4 regions of the Bacillus sp. EA-CB0995 genome follow, and region 3 is predicted to be linked to each of the others. Evidence: riboswitches for the same ligand, from Rfam matches in the RefSeq annotation. Region 3 holds a riboswitch; each other region holds the start of a gene.
The links. A riboswitch is a leader RNA that binds a small molecule or an ion and turns the genes downstream of it on or off. The one in region 3 is predicted to bind S-adenosylmethionine.
Positions count from the first base shown of each region.

Region 1: it holds a riboswitch for S-adenosylmethionine, as region 3 does, so the genes downstream of both, metK (methionine adenosyltransferase) here and mtnW (2,3-diketo-5-methylthiopentyl-1-phosphate enolase) in region 3, are expected to answer to the same signal.
Region 2: it holds a riboswitch for S-adenosylmethionine, as region 3 does, so the genes downstream of both, ACEWFJ_RS17490 (Na+/H+ antiporter NhaC family protein) here and mtnW (2,3-diketo-5-methylthiopentyl-1-phosphate enolase) in region 3, are expected to answer to the same signal.
Region 4: it holds a riboswitch for S-adenosylmethionine, as region 3 does, so the genes downstream of both, ACEWFJ_RS11805 (hypothetical protein) here and mtnW (2,3-diketo-5-methylthiopentyl-1-phosphate enolase) in region 3, are expected to answer to the same signal.

Region 1 is NZ_CP169269.1:896,664-900,577, forward strand. It holds gene pckA (phosphoenolpyruvate carboxykinase (ATP)) at 1-1,281, opposite strand, end outside; SAM riboswitch class I at 1,501-1,625, shown strand; gene metK (methionine adenosyltransferase) at 1,791-2,990, shown strand; gene ACEWFJ_RS04815 (hypothetical protein) at 3,037-3,222, opposite strand; gene ACEWFJ_RS04820 (hypothetical protein) at 3,226-3,408, opposite strand; gene ACEWFJ_RS04825 (MogA/MoaB family molybdenum cofactor biosynthesis protein) at 3,570-3,914, shown strand, end outside.
Region 2 is NZ_CP169269.1:3,382,285-3,386,198, reverse strand. It holds partial or broken gene gltP (glutamate/aspartate:proton symporter GltP) at 1-523, shown strand, start outside; gene ACEWFJ_RS17495 (ribonuclease FAU-1 family protein) at 586-1,113, shown strand; SAM riboswitch class I at 1,258-1,362, shown strand; gene ACEWFJ_RS17490 (Na+/H+ antiporter NhaC family protein) at 1,460-2,776, shown strand; gene ACEWFJ_RS17485 (lmo0954 family membrane protein) at 2,970-3,326, shown strand; partial or broken gene ACEWFJ_RS17480 (PspA/IM30 family protein) at 3,372-3,914, shown strand, end outside.
Region 3 is NZ_CP169269.1:1,597,985-1,601,898, forward strand. It holds gene ACEWFJ_RS08445 (methylthioribulose 1-phosphate dehydratase) at 1-447, opposite strand, end outside; gene ACEWFJ_RS08450 (2-hydroxy-3-keto-5-methylthiopentenyl-1-phosphate phosphatase) at 444-1,103, opposite strand; gene ACEWFJ_RS08455 (RuBisCO large subunit C-terminal-like domain-containing protein) at 1,100-1,447, opposite strand; partial or broken gene mtnW (2,3-diketo-5-methylthiopentyl-1-phosphate enolase) at 1,402-2,349, opposite strand; SAM riboswitch class I at 2,406-2,512, opposite strand; partial or broken gene ACEWFJ_RS08465 (aminotransferase class I/II-fold pyridoxal phosphate-dependent enzyme) at 2,565-3,754, opposite strand; partial or broken gene ACEWFJ_RS08470 (carbon-nitrogen family hydrolase) at 3,769-3,914, shown strand, end outside.
Region 4 is NZ_CP169269.1:2,270,089-2,274,002, reverse strand. It holds partial or broken gene ACEWFJ_RS11820 (serine hydrolase domain-containing protein) at 1-764, shown strand, start outside; gene ACEWFJ_RS11815 (hypothetical protein) at 804-1,172, opposite strand; gene ACEWFJ_RS11810 (NAD(P)H-dependent oxidoreductase) at 1,169-1,744, opposite strand; gene ACEWFJ_RS11805 (hypothetical protein) at 2,037-2,336, opposite strand; SAM riboswitch class I at 2,404-2,502, opposite strand; gene ACEWFJ_RS11800 (hypothetical protein) at 2,648-2,839, shown strand; partial or broken gene ACEWFJ_RS11795 (YwiC-like family protein) at 3,057-3,778, opposite strand.

The DNA of each region.
Region 1 (3,914 bases), 700 kb from region 3:
GCCAGTGTTCACTAAGAATACTTTAGCATCGTGCTTCTCGACTTTTTCTCCAAGCATTTCTGCATAGCGAGATGCATCAAGCGGTAAGAATGGAGAACCGAAGCATGTTGAGAATGTTGCTTGCGGTGAAGTAATACCGCGCTCAGTTCCTGCCAGTTTACTCGTGTAACCACTTAAGAAATGGTACATAGCTTGCTCTTTCGTTAATTTGCTGATTGGAGGCAATACGCCAAATGCATCAGCAGTTAAGAAAATGATTGTATTTGGATGACCTGCAACGCTAGGTAATACGATGTTATCAATTGCATCAATTGGATAAGCTGCACGTGTATTTTCTGTTAATGCAGTGTCATCATAATTTGCAATGCGTGTATGATCATCAAGCACAACGTTTTCTAAAACAGAGCCGAATTTAATCGCATCAAAGATTTGTGGCTCTTTCTCGCGAGATAAGTTCACACATTTTGCATAGCAACCGCCTTCAATATTGAATACACCGTTATCAGACCAACCATGCTCGTCATCACCAATTAATTTGCGGTTTGGATCAGCAGATAATGTTGTTTTACCTGTTCCAGATAAACCGAAGAATAAAGCGACATCGCCTTCTTCACCTACGTTTGCAGAGCAGTGCATAGAAAAAATATCTTGTTCTGGAAGTAAGTAGTTCATGATAGAGAAGATTGATTTTTTCATTTCACCAGCGTACTCTGTACCGCCGATTAACACGATACGCTTTTCAAATGAAACGATAATAAATGTTTCTGAGTTCGTGCCGTCAACTTCTGGATCTGCTTTAAAGTTTGGTGCAGATACAATTGTGAACTGTGAATCATGATTTTTTAATTCTTCCTCAGTTGGGCGAATGAATAATTGATGTGCGAATAAGTTATGCCATGCATATTCATTAATAACTTGAAGAGGAAGACGGTAGTTGCGGTCTGCTCCTGCAAATCCTTTAAATACGAATAGTTCTTCTTTTTCTTTTAAGTATTCTAATACTTTTGTATATAATTTATTAAAATGCTCTTCAGAAATCGGTTGGTTTACCGAACCCCAAGCGATTTTGTCCGTAACAGATGCTTCGTCTACAATAAATTTATCTTTCGGAGAACGTCCTGTATATTTTCCTGTTGAAACAGAAACAGCGCCAGTAGAAGTTAATCGTCCTTCATTTCTCATTAATACTTTTTCCGTTAATTGTGGAACGCTCAATTGAACCTGTGCATTGCTTCCGTTTAATAACTCATGTAATCCAATTTGGACATTCACAGTACTCATATTTTATATACCATCCTTTGTTTAATTTATAAATATTCTCGTAATCCCCATTAAGAGTATAACACAATCATATAAATAATGTATACTATTTATTTATTTTTGTTTGTGTTATTATATTATTTTTTTCCATAAATTTCTGTCGTTAAAAACTTATAGGAATATGTGTATATGGATTGACAAATGAAAAGCATTTCTTTAGTATAGTTGAGGACGGATACTCTCTTATCCCGAGCTGGCGGAGGGACAGGCCCGATGAAGCCCGGCAACCTCACTTGTATGTACGACAAGTTCAAGTGAATAGGTGCTTAAACCTGTGCGAGATGTAATGTCTCGAGCGATAAGAGCGAAGGGCAAAAAGCAGTATGCAAGTAGCGAATACAACCTTTCCTCTATATATAGGAAAGGTTTTTATTTTGCGCTTGTGGGAGAATACATGAATGTCGCAGTTTGTGGCAAATTAAGGATGAGTTCCGTACAATATATACATTTACTGTCGGGAGGTTTACCACATGACAAAAAAACGTCATCTGTTCACATCTGAGTCTGTAACTGAAGGACATCCAGATAAAATTAGTGACCAAATTTCTGATTCAATTTTAGATGCAATCTTAGCAAAAGATGCAAACGCACGTGTAGCTTGTGAAACAACAGTAACAACTGGTTTAGTATTGGTAGCAGGAGAAATTACGACTTCTACTTATGTAGATATTCCAAAAATCGTTCGTGAAACAATTAAAGGAATTGGTTATACTCGTGCAAAATACGGTTTCGATTCAGAAACTTGTGCAGTTTTAACATCTATCGATGAGCAGTCTGCTGACATCGCAATGGGTGTTGACAAAGCGTTAGAAGCACGCGAAGGTCAAATGACTGACGAAGAGATCGAAGCAATCGGTGCAGGCGACCAAGGTTTAATGTTTGGTTTCGCATGTAATGAAACAAAAGAATTAATGCCGCTTCCAATCTCTCTTGCTCATAAATTAGCTCGTCGTTTAACAGAAGTTCGTAAAGATGATACATTACCATACTTACGTCCAGACGGTAAAACACAAGTAACAGTTGAGTACGATGAAAACGGTAAGCCAGTTCGCGTTGATACAATTGTAATTTCTACGCAACATCACCCAGAGATTACTTGGGAACAAATCGATCGCAACTTAAAAGAATTTGTAATTAAACCAGTTGTACCAGCTGAGTTAATCGATGAAGAAACAAAATTCTTCATTAACCCAACTGGCCGCTTCGTTATCGGTGGACCACAAGGGGATGCTGGCTTAACAGGTCGTAAAATTATCGTAGATACTTACGGTGGATACGCTCGTCACGGCGGCGGTGCATTCTCTGGTAAGGATGCAACAAAAGTTGACCGCTCTGCAGCATACGCAGCTCGTTACGTTGCGAAAAACATCGTAGCAGCAGGTCTTGCTGACAAAGCAGAAGTACAACTTGCATACGCAATCGGCGTAGCGAAACCAGTATCTATCTCTGTTGATACATTCGGCACTGGAAAAGTATCTGAAGAAGTATTAGTAGAACTAATCCGCAGCAACTTCGATCTTCGCCCAGCTGGTATCATCAAAATGCTAGACTTACGTCGCCCAATTTACAAACAAACAGCAGCATACGGCCACTTCGGACGTACTGATGTAGATCTTTCTTGGGAGCGTACAGACAAAGCTGAAGCTTTAAAAGAGCAAGCTGGTCTATAATATAGGAAGAAAAAAGCTTTGCACACACGTGCAAGGCTTTTTTTATTTAATTACTTTCCTGTTTTTCTAACTTCCCAACGCAGGAAGTACAATACACTTCTCCGCCTAGTTCAATATACTTTTGAATATTTGTTATGCCGCTTGGCGGATATTGCATGTAAATCCAAGAACGTTCGTGTACCGCAATTTCCTTTCCGCATGATGTACACATAGCTGATTTTTTACCGAACATCAATTATTGCCCCCTCTGTGAACGGGATTTTCCGAAGCAGTATGCACTGCAAAGTAAAAAGATTGTTGCACATCCAAAACCGCCAATGACTGCGTAAGGTACAGCGTCTTTTAGTGCCATGCCGGCGCTAATGGAAGCGACGAAAAGTAAGATAAATAGTGTCGTTAATTTTCGCATTGTATCCATATGAAATTCCTCCCTTTTGAAAATCCCTATATTTCTATTATAAGGAAGAATTCGGAAGTGAGATATTTTTTCTATAAAAATGTGTGACATGCCGCACATTTTTTTGTTGCTGCATCATATATGATAAAATTTAGATAGTTCAGAAGAAGGAGCGAATGACAATGAGCGTCACAGAACATAAAAAACAAGCACCGGCACAGGTTCGTTGTAAAATCATAACGATTTCGGATACACGTACAGAAGAAACAGATAAAAGCGGACAGTTATTAAAAGAGTTATTAATAGAAGCAAATCATCAAGTAACGGCTTATGAAATTGTAAAAGACGATAAAGAAAGTATTCAGCAAGCTGTGTTAGCAGGCTGCCAGCAAGAAGATGTAGATGTTGTGTTAACAAACGGCGGTACAGGAATTACAAAACGTGATGTCACAATTGAAGCAGTGGAAGCGTTGCTTGATAAAGAAATTGTAGGCTTTGGAGAACTATTTCGGATGATTAGTTATTTA
Region 2 (3,914 bases), 1.8 Mb from region 3:
TTTTCAGTTCTTTAAGATTTTAAAGGACGAGCTTATTTTAGCGTATTCTACCGCGAGCTCAGAGACGGTTCTACCAAAGATTATGGAAAAGATGGAGCGTTTTGGTTGCCCGAAAGCCATTACATCTTTCGTTATTCCGACAGGTTATTCATTTAACTTAGATGGTTCAACATTATATCAAGCAATTGCCGCTCTTTTCTTAGCGCAAATGTATGGTATTCACTTATCAATTACAGAGCAAATTACATTGCTTCTTGTATTAATGGTTACTTCAAAAGGAATTGCTGGTGTACCAGGCGTATCATTCGTTGTATTATTAGCAACGCTTCATACAGTAGGTATTCCGGCTGAAGGTTTAGCATTTATCGCTGGTATTGACCGTATTTTAGATATGGCACGTACAGCAGTAAACGTAGTAGGTAACTCATTAGCTGCCGTTGTAATGTCTAAATGGGAAGGGCAGTACGACGCAGAAAAAGGACAAGCTTATTTGAAAGAGATTTCAGAGAAGCAAGCAGCTTAAATTCCAACAAAACCCTCACGTTATACGTGAGGGTTTTTTCTATATGAAAGAAGTGACTGTAAATGAAACGGAAATATGGAGATGGATCATCGTGGAAACGACTAGTTGATAAAGCATATTCAGTAAAAGAGGTACAAGATGGTATGTTAGGTATACTACATATGAAACAAGTGAAAGAGCTTAGCTACAAGCAATATCGTAATAGAAAGGTTTGTATTGCAAATAACGATTATACTTGGGTACAGTATTTTATAAATGGAAAAAATTTTGCGATTACAGCTATGTTAAATGAGAAAAAAGAGTTTGTACAATATTATATTGATGTGTCAAAAGAGTATAAAATTGATACAAGAGGAATACCTTATTTCGATGATTTATATTTAGATGTTGTGCTGTTACCGAATGGTGATATGTATTTACTAGATGAAGATGAGCTAGAAGAAGCATATGCAAACGGAAATATTTCAAAAGAAGAGTATAAGTTAGCCTGGGATACGGCAAAGTGGCTTATGGAAAAAATTGAAGAAGAACATTTTTTTTGGTTTTCAATTTTAGAAACAGAAATTTTGAAAATAAAAGATATTATTTAATTGCATGGAATGTTTGATTCATTCGTAACTTTGTATAAATATCAAAAAAATACCAACTATTTTGATAGAAATAATGTTTGACATTTTCTTTTGCAGCGAGTAAAGTAATAAAGGATTGATTTACACAAAATATAATATGAAACCTTCTTATCAAGAGAGGCGGAGGGACTGGCCCTACGATGCCTCGGCAGCGGACTCATGTAGAGTGCTGTGCCAAATCCAGCAAGCGATATGCTTGATAGATGAGAAGAGTGTTTCTTATATGATATATAAGACCTCTTCTCTTCAGAAGAGGTCTTTTTCGCTCTTGTGAAGGAAAGGTTTAGAAATAGGAGAGGATATTACTTTGGAACAAACAAAAGGAAATGGATGGGCATTATTGCCGCTTGGTATATTTTTAGCACTATTTATTGGTTCTGGTGTGATTACAGGAGATTTTTATAAGTTACCAATCGTAGTTGCTATTTTAATTGCAGTTGCTATCGCGTTAGTAATGAACAGAAAAGAAAACTTTACGACAAAGGTTGAACGTTTTGCTAAAGGGGCTGGCAATCCAGATATCATGATTATGGTATTAATCTTTGTATTAGCAGGTGCATTTTCTGAAACGGCAAAAGGTATGGGCGCTGTTGAAGCAACAGTAAACTTAGCTCTTACTATTTTTCCGCAAAGCTTGTTAGTTGCTGGACTGTTTATTATTGGTGCGTTTATTTCATTAGCTATGGGAACGTCAATGGGGACAATTGCAGCATTGGGGCCAATTGCAGTAGGAATTAGTGGGCACACGGATATTTCTATGGCACTAGCTATGGCGACAGTTGTTGGCGGAGCGATGTTTGGTGACAATTTATCCTTTATTTCAGATACGACAATTGCTGCGGTGCGTACACAAGGAACGGAAATGAAAGATAAATTTAAAACAAACTTCTTGATTGTATTACCAGCTGCCATTATTACGAGTATACTTTTAATCGTTCTTACGTTAGGAACTCATACAAATATGACAGCACATGCGTTTAACTGGGTGAAAATTTTACCGTATGCAGGGGTGTTAATTACAGCGCTGCTCGGATGTAACGTACTCGTTGTATTAACTGGAGGAACAGTGTTAGCTGGTATCATTGGCATGTTAGATGGAAGCTACACATTAGCAAGTTTCTTTAAAAGTATTACAGTAGGAATTAATGGTATGATGGAGATGGTATTATTAGCGATTTTAATCGGTGGAATGGTTGAAATTATCCAATATAACGGCGGTATTCAGTATTTAATGAATATACTAACGCGTAATATTCGTTCGAAAAAAGGTGCAGAATTTGGAATTGCTGGTCTTGTAAGTATGACAAATATGTGCACAGCAAACAATACGATTTCTATTATTTTCACGGGTCCACTGGCAAAGAATATTGCAGATCAATATAATATTGATCCGAAAAAATCTGCAAGCTTATTAGATTTATTTTCATGTAGTGTGCAAGGATTAATCCCATACGGCGCTCAAATGTTAACAGCGGCAGGGTTTGCTTCACTTTCACCAGTTGAGTTATTACCGTATTCATTTTATCCAATGCTAGTTGCTGTTTGCGGTATTGTTTCAATTGTAATTAATTTTCCGCGTCTTTCACCTATAGCTAAGAAAAAGGAATATGAAAAAACAGCATAATGAAAAAGAGGATGTCTTGTATAAGGCATCCTCTTTTGTTTTGAATATAAAGACTAATTTCATCTCACTTTAAATATAGGTCTGATGATGAATAGGACTTAAGTCTGAGAAGAAAACGGTTCTTAAGCTCGTTATAGAAAAATGAAAAAATAGTTAAGATAAGAGTATCAAATCGAAGGGAGGCAAGCACAAGATGAAACAGTTTCTAGCGTTTATCGCAGCCGGTATTTTAGCTTTAATTGCTCTTGGAAGTCTTGCTGGTATTATAGGATTTGCAATTGGAGCAGGGATTGTGTATTGGAGCTACAAATCATTTGTGCGAGCACGATCATTTTTTGGAAAGTTAGCTTGGGGTATTGTCGGTTTAGTTGGCTTGTCAATCGGCCTTTCCAATTCACCAGCATTAATCGGTATCGTAGCAGTAGTCGTTCTATATTATGGATACCGCGAATGGAAAAAAGAAAAAGTTGTAGTAGAGTCTGCTTCAGAAGGTTCTAAACCATATAGCAATTTTGAAGATGAATGGAACAAATTAATGAAAAATAACTAATATTAAACAACTAAAATAATAAAGTAGAAGAGAGGAAGATTTAAAATGAAACAATCATTATTCGGACGTGTACGCGAGGCAATACTTGCAGATCTTCATAATGTGTTAGACGAGAAAGAAAGAAAAAACCCAATTGCGATGTTAAATCAATATTTACGTGATAGCGAACGTGAGGTAATAAAAATTGAAAAGTTAATTGAGCGTCATAAAACATTAAAATCTAATTTTGCTCGTGAGCTTGAGCAGGCGCGTTATTTCGTAAATAAGAGATCCAAGCAAGCTGTAATTGCGCAAGAAGCAGGAGAAATGCAACTGCAAGAACGTGCATTAGAAGAAGTCGCATATTACGAAGGGCGAGTAGCTCGCTTAGAAGAAATGTATGCAGGTGTTATGGAACAAATTGATGAATTAGAGCGTCGCCTTTCTGAAATGAAAAATAAATTAAAAGAAATGAATGCAAAACGTATGGAATTAATGGCACGTGAAAATATGGCACATGCGAACCGTCGCATGAATACGGCTCTGCATAAAATGGATGAAAATAACCCATTTTTACGCTTTGAAGAAATTGAAAATCACATTCTTGAT
Region 3 (3,914 bases):
ACCTAACGTTGGAATATGAGCGTAATTTTCAATGATTGGAATACGAATAGAAGCTCCTTCTTCCCAAATATTGAGTGCTTTAATAATTTCTTGATTACAGAACACAACTTCTTTTTCGTGTACATTTGTAATGACATTGTTATCGGTTGTATGAACGTGCAAGACGCATGCAGCGTTTGTATGATTATAAATGTGAGTGTGCAACAATGTTTCTGCAGAAGGACGTAAATCTGTTTCTAAAACAGGATTACCATTTTGATCAACTAACAGAAAGTCATCTGGTGTTGTTTTTGTTTTATCTCTTCCGCTTGCTGTAATGAGAAAGGTAAGTGGATTGTCACTCACTTTTATTGAAATATTTCCACTTGTTGCTGGAAACCAGTTCCGGTCGGTTAATTCTTTTTTCAGTTCACTCAGTTCTTGCCATTGACGAAATAGTTGTTTCACTTTATCACCTCCAACAATTGCTTCACTTCGCTTTGTATATCGTGAAATGTTTCAAACGGTGTATAAGAAATGTGATGTTCTTTACATTTTGTAATAAGAAAGTCACGAGCAAATACCTTGTCAGCAAGCTTTGCTGCTTGTAAATCTGTAATAGAATCACCAATTATGATTTTAAAATCATTTTGTGAACTTAAATTGCGAATAAGTGTTGATTTACAAAGACCACATTCATTTTCGCAATGCTCATCACATGGATATGGCCAGTTTACTTGAACTGTTTTACCCGAAAAATCAGTTGCATTACAGTAAATTTGATTAGAATCTATAAGTTCTTCAAGAAGAGGATAAACGAAAAAGTCCATTCCTCCTGATATAATATGAAGTGAGATGTTCTTTGTTTGGACAAACTGTACGAATTCTTCAAAACCAGAACGAATGACAGCAGTCTTTTTTATGAAAGTTGTAATCTCATTTTGTAAACTTGTAGGTAATAGAGAAAAAAGTTTTCCAACACCTTCTTGAATAGAAAGTTCTTGTGATAAAATTTTTTGTTTAATTGTTTCCGCTTCTGGTGGTGCAAACTTTTCCATAATGGCAACAATATTATCGTTATTTGTAATTGTGCCATCGAAATCGCAAAAAATTTGAATACTCATGCCTTCACCTCTCCAGAAGGATTGCCCCATAAACGCAAGGCGGATTGTAAATTAGGATCATTAACCTCATGAAGAGGCATGTTTGTTAGCGTTGCATCGATGGCAGATCGAAACGCTTTTCCGCCTCCCTGTGCGCCAGAAGGGTGCCCGTGAATACCCCCACCAGCATTAATGACACATTGTCCACCAAAATCACGAATAAGAAGAGGAACAAGTCCTGGATGAATCCCAGCAGATGGAACTGGAAAGCTGCGTTTAAATGGTTCGTTTTCATCTGTAAGCGCTTTTGATAAATAAAGTGCCTCTTCTTTTTTAAAGCGACAGTTCCATAAGGTGATGGAAATAGTGAGAAATCTGCACCTGCATAGCGAAGTAACTTACCAAGTAATAAGGATGAGGAAAATCCGTATAATTCAGATGCTATGTAAGAACCGCTTATTGCTGGATGTGCCATGATTGGGATAGAAATATCATCGTCTTCAGCTAATGCTTGTAAAACATCAAGTCCATAAGCAAATACATTGAAGAGTAATACATCAGCTCCGGCTGCAACTGCTTGTTTTGCTTTTTCTTTTAAATCATAAGTCCGTCCAGATAAATTAACAGCATATAACGTCTTATGACCATATGTTTCGTATACGGACTGCAATACTTCTTTTCCGGCTCGAATACGTTCAGAAAGTGGTGTTAACGGATTATCAAATAAAATTTCATCATCTTTTACAATGTCTACACCACCGCTTGCTTGGTCGCGAAGCTGTGTTTTTAAATAACCGATATTACGGCCAATCATTCCTTTAAAAATACTCATGAGAAGAGGGCGATCGTGAGCATTCAAGGTGTTTCGTATTCCATCGATACCAAATTTAGGACCTGGAAAACATTTTTTTATATCATCAGAAAATGTCAAATCAATTAATTTAATTTCTCCATCCAGTGATAGCTTTCCGAAAACAGTTGTAAAAATCGCTGGTAAGTCGGTACTAAAGTTAGCAGATGGATAATGAATTTTAATAAGACCGCGTTTTACTTTTTTATCAAGGTATATATTTATTTTTTCATTATCTTCTAATTCTTCTACGCTAATGACTGAGCCTTTATGTTGTTTTAATTGTTCTTGTAGTAATTGGGGTAAGTGTGTCCATGAACCAACTGTTAAGCCGAGGGCGATTTGCTCTGCCTTTTGAATTAAATTTTGAGAATCATCATGAATTAAATATGTCGCTGTTATTCCGCTCATTTTCATAACCTCCTAGTTGAATAAAAAAACCTCTCAGCTAAGGAGAGGTTTTTACAACCAGCTCCTTATCTGTCAGCTTAATGCTGCGAGAATTAGCACCGTGCCTATATAAAATAGGTCGGTTGCCGGGTTTCATCGGGCTCGTCCCTCCACCTGCTCTTGATAAGAAGTATTCGGAAATGTTTTAATTTTTTTGATAACTGAATTCTGACAGAGAATTTTTATGTTGTCAATGATTTTTTGAAAATTTTTAATTGATCAATTCTATGGACCGCTTCGCGAAGTCGTTCTTCTGTATGTAATAAACCAACGCGAATGTAACCTTCCCCATGTGTACCAAAGCCGACACCTGGTGCAACGGCAACATGAGCTTGCTCTAATAATACATCAGCAAATTGTTCTGAAGTATACCCATCTGGAACAGGCAGCCATGCAAAAAAGATCCTTTTGGTGCAACCACATTCCAACCGATAGAATGACAGGTAGTAATCAAAGCATTTCTTCGAGATTCATAGCGTTCAACTAGTTCATCTACGCAAGTTTGCGGACTTAATAACGCTTGGCGAGCAGCTTCTTGCACGGCACCAAAAATACTGACATACATATGATCCTGTAATAAGTTGATTGCTTCAATGACACTTTCATTCCCAACAGCAAACGCAATGCGCCACCCTGCCATATTATATGTTTTTGATAATGTATAAATTTCAATGCCAACATCTTTTGCTCCATCAACTTGTAAGAAACTAATTGGCTTTTTAGCATCAAAGCCAATGGCACCATACGCGAAATCATGACAAACTAAAATGTCATGTTTGTTTGCAAACGATATAGTTTTCTCGAAGAATTTTGTTGTTGCAATGGCTCCTGTTGGATTGTTCGGATAGTTTAAAAACATTAATTTTGCTTGTTCAGCAGTTTGGGAATCAATCTTTGTATAATCAGGTAAAAAATGATTTTCTGCTAATAATGGCATTGTTGCAAGTTTTGCTTTCGCTAAGGCAACACCTGATAAATAATCTGGATAGCCAGGATCAGGAACGAGAATTGTATCGCCTGGATTTGTAAAACAAAGCGGTAATTCAACTAATCCAGCTTTTCCACCAAATAAAACAGCTACTTCGGTTTTGGGATTTAACTGTACATCGTATTCACGCTCATAAAACGTAGCGACAGCTTCTTTTAAGCTTTCATGCCCGCGAAATGGCGGATATTTATGATGAATTGGTTGTTCTGCTGCACGCTGTAGCGCTGCTACGATATGCGCTGGCGTTGGCTGATCTGGATTTCCTTGTCCTAAGTTAATAATATCATGACCAGCTTGCACGGCTTTGTTGACTTTTGTGACGAGCGAAGCAAAAAATTGTGTTGGTAATGATGTTAATGACTCAGAAGATTGAAAACGTTTCATACTTTCCACCTCTTTTGAAAGTTGTTACAATTCTAGTGACAAATAATATAATCTTTCCAACTTTTTGTAAAGAAAAAATAAAAGGGAGTAGGGAGAAATCAATGAAAATTGCTTGTATTCAAATGGATATTACTTTTGGGAATGTAGAAAAAAATATAGA
Region 4 (3,914 bases), 670 kb from region 3:
AAGAATTACAAGGAACACCATTTGGAAAGGCAACAATTCAGCAACTACTAGATATGCAGGTTTCAGTAAAATACCCAACTCATGGCTTTAAACAAGCTGGATTAGCTAATCAAGATGCACAATTATATTTAGCGAGTAATCTTCTTCCTCGCGGCAAAAACTATGATGGACCGTTAAAAATTTATGACATGTTACTAGAAGCAAACGAAACTGCTGCTCCTGGAGAGAATTTTTCATATGATAACGGTTCCGCCGAAACGCTTGGATGGGTGATTCGTACTGTGACAGGAAAATCCCTAGCAGACATGGTAAGTGAACATTTTTGGTCACAAATTGGAGCAGAAGAGGATGCTTATTATGTTGTTGATGAAACAGGGGTAGAACAAGCCAGCGCAGGATTAAATGCAACCGCTCGAGATATGGCAAGGTTCGGAAAAATGATTGTGGACAATGGCGTATATGACGGAAAGCAAATTATTTCTTCTTCTATCATTGATGAAATTAAGAATATTAAAAAATACGAACTTCCAGTTGGAGATGGTGAAGCATATTCTTATCATAATCAATGGTGGATTCCCCATAATGAACATGATGCCTTCGAAGTACTTGGGAGTTATGGACAATGCTTATATATTGATCCAACTGCAAATATGGTTATCGTTCATTTTTCATCAAATGCTAATCATAACGGAGAAATACAATCCGCATATAGTGATATGTATTTACAAATTGCAAAACACTTACAAAAAAGAACCTCCAATTAGGCTTTAACTTTCGAAGTTTTTGTTACAAAAAGAGCTGTCTTATGGCAGCTCTTTCTCTATGATCGTAATTACATTTTCCCATTGTTCTTCTGAGAAACACAAAGGTTCTAACTGAAATACCATCGAACACAAGTCTTCTATATAATAGACGTTTGCCTGTAAAAATTCCCATCGAAGCAACTTAGGTATATACAAATCTGCAACTTGTTGGTTTTGTTCTACTAAAATGTCTACTTCTCTCTCACAAATACCTCTTATAAGATACTCTTCCCGCACTTCTTGTTTAACTTTAGAAAATTGCTTGCTATTCTCTTTTATCCTAAATAAACAAGAAAGATAAGAATAAAACAAATCATCTTCTCTTTTACATACACTCATAATTTTATAAATCTGTTCCTTATTTTTCATAATTTTGCCGCCTTCTCATATATCTTTTGCAGCCATTTCTCTCTTTTTTCTTGTTTACTATTTTTCACAGATTGAAATACAGAACGCTTTATGTTACGTATCCCACAAAAGTATAATATTCCTTTCTTCATTACAATCCATTCAGCTGATCGGTATAAAAGTGCAGCGTACCATAAAGGAGAATCTAGTGTATAAATCACCCATGCTTGTTTTCCTGTAAGTAATCCTTTAGGCATTATCCCTTCATATTTGTAAGCAAAACCTGAAACAAATACTCGGTCAATAAATCCCTTTAATATCGCCGGCATACTCCACCACCAAACTGGGTAAATAAAAATGAAGTAATCTGCCTCTGCAACTAATTCCCTATATTCCCCTGTTTCTTCCTCATGCACTAAATCTCTTCTCTTTTTTGTCTCGTTAAAGGTTAGAACAGGATTAAATTGTTCCTTATACAAATCAAGAACGGCTACAGAGTGACTTGTTTTTTGTAATCCTTGTTCCACATGTTTCAAAATAGCAGCGTTGAAACTTGACGGGTTTGGATGCGCGTATACAATCAATATGTTCATTGTAAACAACACCTTTCCTTAAATTTCCTTTTGACTTTTATTGGATTCACATGCTATTCTAATATATGTCAAAGGGCAAGCCCCTTTTACAAAAGCAATGACACCTATTCGGCGATGGTGTCTTTTTTATTTGTTAGCCGAGAACGCCCATCTTTCGGGGCACATTTAATTTTTGAACACTACACACTCAGCACCATTTCCTTGTAAAAAGACTGCATAGTACAGTCTTTTTATCTACATACCTCAAAAGTGAGTGAATTTTCAAATAAATTATAACATAAAAAAAGAGAGATCAACTCCCTCTTCTCTCTTTTACTATGTAGTAAATCCCCTTATCATCTATATATTTGTGTGGCTCTGCTAAAGTAATTTTCCCATCCAGTTTTAATTCATCAAGTAACCGTAATAAATAAAATTGCTGAAGCATCTTTTTCGCAAATTTCCCTTTATGTTCAGAAGCAATATACTCTTGAATATCCAATAACGTAATCGGCTCTTCTTGTTCTTCCATATATTCGTAAATTGCACTTCGCAATGTAATATATTTCTCGATTGTCACAGCTATGTCCACTCCTTTCTTCTCGTTGTCCATCTTTCATTATCGGTTTTTTTGCAATAAAAAACCTCTTCGATAAGAAGAAGCGGAACATATCTCTTCCTTCTTATCTTTCAGAACAAAAATGTTCTGCTGGAATTAGCACCTGCATTGCGGTTGCTGGGTTTCATCGGGCCAGTCCCTCCACCTCTCTGGATAAGAAAATATTCACTTTAACCCTCACTATAACGAATATAACCAAAAAAGTCAATTCTTATAAGAATTATCAGGATTCATTTTTTGAAAACTATTATATTTTGTTTCGTTTTGCTCATACTACAAATGTATAGACCAAAGGAGGTGCAATCATGCAAAAAAATGCACGTGGTCATGTTCAAGATTCTTGCCAAGCTTTACATGAAGCAAAAAACTGTTTACAAAGCGCCTTGCAAACAGTCGAGAAATCAGATAATCGTCAACGTATTGAACAATCTTTACAAGCTGTCCAACATGCGCTGCAACAGTGCGATAGTACGGCAAATATTTTATCTCAAGAATAAAGTGAAATTTCCATCAGTGGGGGTTTTTTCATCCTCCACTGATGGTTAGTTGAACCAATCGGGCTTTTACGGGCAGTTATCCCCCACCTACTTTCTTCAATCTTCTCAAAATCTTGAGGTGGGGGACTTACTGCCCGTTAATGCGAGATAAACAATTCCTAACAATAAAAAGTAAGCACGTATGAATCATGCTTACTTTTTATTCATTAATTTAATATCAACCCTTAAATTGAAATAATACTGTAGTAGCAATGAAAAAATAAACTGAATTGACGATTTCCCACACACCAACTTTTAAAACAGTTACTTTTTTACCATATAACACAATAGCGCGAATGCAACTTGGAATAAACGCAATGACAAACCAAGGAGACACAATGAACGTACCAACTACAAGTGATAAATGGTATCCCCATGAAATCCAACGATATGTTGGATTTTTCTTTTCTCGAATCATCGTTTTCACATAGAACGTGCTTCCCAGAAAGTATAAAAATGAAACAAGTGCGATTAGCCATGCTGTTTCATCAATTGTTTTCATTGTGAAATAATAACTGATCATTCCGCCAATACAAAAAACGATAATAGCACTAACATCATTCAGTAGTGCTCGCTCATTCTTTTGACACGCAAAAAAAATGTTTACAAAAAATAATGGAAGCATATATATTGCAAAAAAAGAATACGCCATTCGTATGTAAGTGGAACTATACCAAACAAAATAGCAAGACTAAAATAAATGAGCGTCCAGTGTAAATAGCGTTTTTGTCGCTTTTGTTTCATATACATCAAAAAGGGATATGTTGCTAGATAGACAAATAGCCATGCTAAAAAAAGTGGTATGTGCTGCCATGTCGCTTTGCCAATTAAAGCACTAAGCAAAAATGGGATAAGAAGCATCGCCCATGCACCATGTTGTTTTGGAATCACTGGCTTTATCATATAGACACCTCAACTTCGAAAATCATTCTCAATGTTTATTATATATAATCAATCCTGCTGTTTCTGAGGAAACTTTGTCTATAATTAAACATTTTGTGGGTTAAACATGCTAAAGAAAGGATCAACCCTATTG